2 regions of the Paenibacillus sp. SER-28 genome follow, and region 1 is predicted to be linked to the other one. Evidence: predicted binding sites of a transcription regulator. Region 1 holds the regulator's gene; the other holds the start of a gene.
The links. The regulator Rex, encoded in region 1, represses fermentation and respiration genes when NADH is low (regulators of the CRP and FNR family bind a similar motif). The targets are predictions, from matches to a motif close to TTGTGAAATATTTCACAA.
Positions count from the first base shown of each region.

Region 2: ACUYLD_RS20500 (phosphoketolase family protein) is a predicted target of Rex. The motif match lies at 1,922-1,939, and genes of this name have one in related genera.

Region 1 covers NZ_JBRECM010000002.1:471,083-474,282, reverse strand. The annotation lists gene ACUYLD_RS07605 (cell wall elongation regulator TseB-like domain-containing protein) at 1-189, opposite strand, end outside; gene ACUYLD_RS07600 (amidohydrolase) at 227-1,528, opposite strand; gene ACUYLD_RS07595 (redox-sensing transcriptional repressor Rex) at 1,515-2,168, opposite strand; gene dinG (ATP-dependent DNA helicase DinG) at 2,213-3,200, opposite strand, start outside.
Region 2 covers NZ_JBRECM010000010.1:160,438-163,637, forward strand. The annotation lists gene ACUYLD_RS20500 (phosphoketolase family protein) at 1-1,803, opposite strand, end outside; gene ACUYLD_RS20505 (GntR family transcriptional regulator) at 2,099-2,821, opposite strand; gene ACUYLD_RS20510 (glycosyltransferase family 2 protein) at 3,176-3,200, shown strand, end outside.

The sequences.
Region 1 (3,200 bases):
CTGATCCCACACAGACTTCCATGTTTGAGTCGTGCTAACCAGACCACCTGATTGCTTGGCCTTAATGATAGCGGCATTTTTCTCAGCCACCTGGTCTTGAGTAACATAGGAATAATACCAGAAAATGCTGACCAGGATCAGTATTACGGCCAAAATGGCGACCGCTATCCACTTTTTCTTATTTTTCAAACCCGTGCTTCCTCTCTAAGGGGATGTGACACCTGAATTAGCGCGACAGCAGCCCTTCAAAGGCGGCTTGTGCCTCATGTTTGATGCGTTCCTCGTCCATAGTCAGGCATTCGCCGTTTTTCACAACCTGACGACCGTCTACCCATACGTGAACCACGTCTTTGGCGCTTGCTGAGTATACCGCATGGGAAATAAGATCTGTACGTGGCAAGAAATGTGCCTGATTCAGATCCAGCGCGATAAAGTCAGCCTTGTTGCCTGCTGCCAACGCTCCTACTTCTTTTAAACCAATTGACTTTGCACCGTATTCTGTTGCCAGACGCAGCGCTTCACTCGCAGGAACTGCCGTAGGGTCACCAGATACACCCTTGTGAATAAGTGCTGCCAGACGCATTTCCTCGAACATATCCAGGTTATTATTACTGGCAGGACCATCCGTTCCGAGAGAAACGGTAACCCCTGCACGCAGCAATTCAGGCACTCTTGCCACACCACTTGCCAGCTTCAAGTTGCTACCTGGGTTGTGCGAAACCGCTACACCACGTTCAGCCAGTAAAGCTATTTCTTCGTCATTCAAATGAACGCCATGGGCAACAAGCGAAGGACGGGAGAAAAAGCCAAGCTTATCCAAGTGTGCAACTGGACGCAAACCGTAGTCACGTACGTTTTGCTCCACTTCGGCGATCGTCTCAGACATGTGCGTATGCAGCGGCAAATCCAGATCATGCGCAGCTTGTACGAATTTTTCAATAAACGCAGGTGGACAGGTGTATGGCGCATGCGGTGACATCATCGTTGTAATACGCCCGTCTGCTTTACCATGCCAGTTACGCGCAAAAGTCACGGCCTCAGCCAGCTTGATTCGCTGTTCTTCCTCCGAACATAGTCCAATTGCTCCACGCATCAGACTTGCACGAATACCTGACTCTTCAGCCACACGAGCCACCTCATCCATATGATCGTACATGTCCAGGAAGGTCGTTGTTCCACCTTTCAGCATTTCCAGCACAGACAACGACGTACCCCAGTACACGTCCGTAGATGTAAACTTGGCTTCCATAGGCCACATTTTTTCCTGAAGCCATACTTGAAGTGCCAAGTCATCTCCATGCCCACGCAGCAGAGACATCGCCGCATGACCATGAGTATTAATCAGACCAGGTAAAAACAAAAGCCCCTTACCATCGATCGCTTCCGTCTCTTCCTCACCCGAAGGCAAAGTCTCGCCAATGTAAGTAATGCGGCTATCTTCCACAATCATAAAACCATGGATTACCCCAGCTTCTGGTCCATTTACGGCAAAAGAGCCGTTTTTAATCATCCATTTATTCACTGTCATATTGTGTTTCTTCCTTTCCGTCCTCCAAATAATAAGCGAGGCTAAGCAAATCAGTTGTAAAGTCTGTGGCATGAATCCGAATGTTGGCCGGTGCCTTGAGAGTAGTCGGTGCAAAGTTCAGGATCGCTCCAATTCCGCTCTCAATAAGCCTGTCAGCCACGTGCTGTGCTTCAAAATCAGGTACGGTAATAATCCCGATTCGAATGTTTTTTTCTCTCACAGTCGCTTCCAGTTCATCCATCGGTTGCACGACCAATGTATTGATCTTGGTCCCTACCTTATCCGGAAACGCATCAAATACCGCTACAATCTTCATATTGTCTTTTAAATAAGCGTTATAATTCGAAAGGGCTTGCCCCAGATTACCCGCTCCGACCAATACTACATTAATTTGCTGATCGATTTTCAGGATATGGCGTATTTTCTCAATTAGATAAGAAACATCATAACCGATACCCTTCCGACCAAAATCTCCAAAATAGGCGAGATCTTTACGGATTTGGGCCGGGTTCAAATCTAGCCTCTGTCCCAACTCTTGAGAAGAGACCGTAGCCACCTCCCGTTTGTGAAGTGCATTCAGATAACGTAAATATACGGGTAACCTCCGTACGACAGCCTCTGAAATTTTATCTGATTTCATACTTGCTCCCCCTAATTGTAACGAACATACTTAGTGTCCGTCCGTTATGCCTCGGTCTCCGGGGCGGATTGGAGCCATTCGGCGATGCGGGGCACCATTTGCTCCGATGGCATATGCTCCATTTTTGGTCCCGGTAACGAGTACAAAAAGTGCTTTCCGTAATAGGATTCGATCACACGCGTATCGTAAACGATAACGACCCCGTGGTCGCTCGCTGTACGAACCAACCGACCAAATCCCTGTTTGAAGCGAATGACCGCTTGTGGTACAGACAGCTTCATAAATGGATTCTTCTTCTGCTGCTGGAGCAGCTCGCTTTTTGCCTCCAGCAACGGGTGATTCGGCGGTTGAAATGGCAAGCGAACAATGGCCAGACAAGTCAGAGCCTTCCCCGGAATATCGACGCCTTCCCAGAAGCTGCTGGTTCCCAGCAATACAGAAGCTTTGGCTTCCTGAAAACGGCGGGTTAGCTTGCTGCGACTCCCACTGTCCACACCTTGTCCCAGCACAGTAATTTCGCTGGATGCTAAGGCCTCTTTGAGCGGCTCATACACTTGCCGGAGCATCCGATAGGAAGTAAACAGAACGAGCATTCTCCCCCGCGTCGCCTGAGCAGTCGCTCCTAGAGAGCTAACGAGCATATCTACAAAGTGTGCATCTCCTACACTGCCCTTCACGCTTGGGAAATCCCGTGGAATGACCAGCAGCACCTGATCCCTGTAATTAAAGGGTGACGGGAGCTGCGAAGTCATCAGCCGCTCTTGATCTGCGGCTTCCTGCAAGCCGAGCTGATCGATCATGTACTGAAACGACTTATCTACCGATAAGGTAGCAGACGTCAGAATAATGCTTCTTTTTTTGTCAAAAAACATTTCTTTCAACTGGCGGCTCACATCGACGGGCACCGCATAAAATTGTAATGATTTACTGCGGAATTGCCCACTCGCTTCGAGCCAGTATACGGTTGTTTCATCATCGAGTCGCATAAAAAAGCGCAAATTTTCTCGAATCCCCGCCAGATCCTTGAGCAGA
Region 2 (3,200 bases), on a different contig from region 1:
ATCAGCAGTAAACCATTGTGGACGTGGGTGTTTAGACGAAACAATCAAATTGATCTTTTGACGGTCGTTTAAAATGGTGTCGAAAACAGCCAACAATGAATTGGCATCCGCTGGCAGATATTCCCGAATAAATTCTGGTTTTTTATCAGCCAAATGACCTAACAAACCTGGATCTTGGTGTGTATACCCATTATGATCCTGTTGGAACACCGTTGAAGTTGCTACGACATTCAGTGATGGGATATCTGCACGCCATCCTTGATCCGTTGCTTTACGCAGCCACTTAAAGTGCTGGGTGATCATCGAGTCAACCACACGCAGGAAGGCTTCGTAACTTGCAAAGAAACCATGGCGACCTGTTAATACATAACCTTCCAGCAATCCTTCAGCTTGGTGTTCGGATAATTGAGAATCAATTACGCGGCCATAGGATGATAAGAATTCATCATTAGGTTCAATAACTTGGTCCATCCATTGGCGTTTGGTTACTTCAAAAACAGGAGCCAAGCGATTAGACATCGTTTCATCCGGTCCGAAGATTCTGAAATTACGATTTTCTTCATTTAAAAGAACCACATCTTTAACGTATTTCCCTAAAACCGACATATCTTGCGCAATCACTTTACCAGGTACGGAATTATCCAGCGCATAGTTACGGAAATCCGGTAATATCAAGTCTTTAATGAGGTTACCCGCATTCGCTGCAGGGTTCATTCCCATGCGTTTATCGCCTGTAGGCAAAATTTCAGCAAGCTCAGGGTTTAAACGACCGTTTTCGTCGAACAATTCCTCTGGTCTATAGCTATTCAGCCATTCTAACAAAGCAGGTGCGTGCTGCATATTTTTTTGATCAACCGGAATTGGAACCTGATGGGCACGGAATGAATTTTCATTCGGCACGTTGTCCCATTCCTTCGGACCCGTCCAGCCTTTAGGTGAACGGAATACAATCATCGGCCAAGCCGGACGAGTAAGGTCATTATTTTCACGCGCATTCTTTTGAATAGCTTCAATCTTCTCGATGGCCGTATCCAATACTTTCGCCATTTCTGGATGCATGTGATCCGGATTTTCACCTTCAACAAAGAACGGCTCCCAACCCAAACCTTTAAAGTATGAGGTCAATTCTTCTTTTGATTGACGAGACATAATCGTCGGGTTACTAATCTTAAAACCATTCAAGTGCAAGATTGGTAGTACTGCACCATCCGTGATGGGGTTGATAAATCGGTTAGAAAACCACGAAGCGGCTAATGGGCCTGTTTCAGCTTCACCATCACCAATAACAACAGCCGAGATCAGATCAGGATTATCCAGAATGGCACCTACACCATGAGAAAGGGAGTAGCCTAATTCTCCACCTTCATGGATAGATCCAGGTGTTTCAGGAGCAGCATGTGAAGCAATACCGCCAGGGAAAGAGAATTGTTTGAACAATTTCTTCATCCCTGAGATATCTTGTGTAATTTGCGGATAGATTTCAGTGTAGCTTCCATCCAGATAAGAATTTGAAACCATAACCTGGCCGCCGTGACCAGGACCTTCAATGTAAAGCATGCTCAAATCATATTTATTAATAACACGATTTAGATGTGCATAAATAAAGTTTTGGCCCGGAATTGTGCCCCAGTGTCCAATAGGCTTAACCTTCACATCTGAATCTTTTAAAGGTTCTCTCAACAAAGGATTATCTTTTAAATACAGCTGACCTACCGAAATGTAGTTCGTTGCACGCCAATATGCATCAAGTTTTTCTAAATATGTTTTAGATGAATAATCTGCTAACACGGGTGATAACGACATGGTGTCCACTCCCTAAGTAGTTTTGTTTGTAATTTATTTCCGGAAATTTCATCTACATGTACATCATAACGCTACGCCGATTAAATTCAACCTTTTTCACAAGTGATACGGTCCAATTTTGTGAAATTTTGAACATACTATGAAATATAAATTAAAAAGACAGTAAAAAAGCTCTTACATTAAAATATATAGAAGTATAAACCAATAAAATTTGCAATAAACGAGGCAAACGCAGGCTCCAATCCTTTTCTCAAAACCATAAAAAAAAAGACCGGAGAATTCTCCAGTCTTATCATTAGTGAACCGATACAAAGGTATTAAATTTCAAATATTTGTAATGAAATCGCATATGAGAAAACTCAAATGGCGTACCGTTATCTAAAAAGAACACACCTTCCATAATACCTACAGGCTCGTTTTCATTTAAATGTAGCAGCTTTTGATCATTCTCTTGGGACGGTTCTGCAAAAATGGATAAAAAAGATTTGGTGACGGCCAAGTTCCGCGAGTCTTCCAAATAATTAAAAATGGACCCCTCGATAATGGTCTGATTTAAATTCTGGACAATTTTAATGGGGATATAGCCCGTTTCAATCATAAAAGGATCATCATCAAACAGACGTAAGCGAACAATTTTGTAAACAAAATCATGAGTCTCCAAGAACAAATCGCGCTGTAACTCTTCTGTTGGCGGAATGACCTCAAAACTCAATACTTTGATTTTTGGCTTTTTACCATGCATTTGAAAATTATCAGTGACTCCTAGATTAGAGCCTTCGTAGTTAAAGATAGATTCATTTCTTATGTATAATGGATTAATAAATGTCCCGGAACCTTGTTTTTTGAAAATAATTCCGACATTCTCCATTTTAGTCAGAGCACGTTTAATTGAACTACGACTAACCTGGTAAGTCTCACTAAGACTACGTTCATCTGGCAATCTCATATCTGCAAACTTTCCAGCAAAAATTTTCATCTTGAGATCGTCAATAATTTGCTTATAGACAAATTGTGTCATATAGTACTCCTCTTTCAGGTCTTCTATAACTCTATATAGTTTACCATAACTTGCCCATTTCATCTCATGTTTGTTTCTGTATGCTGAGTGGGCTTTCAGCGGATAGGAAGCGCCCTCGCTTTTACTTTACATCTCTATGCATAATACCATGATTACACATACATAACACCACTGAACGTACCTGCAAAACAGCAGAAGATACAGAATCCCCACCTTAATATCGGTAATAAGACCAAGCCTGTTTCGAACCTGGAGGGATGTTTGACTAGACCAGGCTAAAATCCTTGAATACATTGTTATTATTTATCTTGTTCAAGCGTTTTCTAATAAGAATGGTGGGGGGGGGAGATCATATTGGCTATCCGCTACAGCATCATCA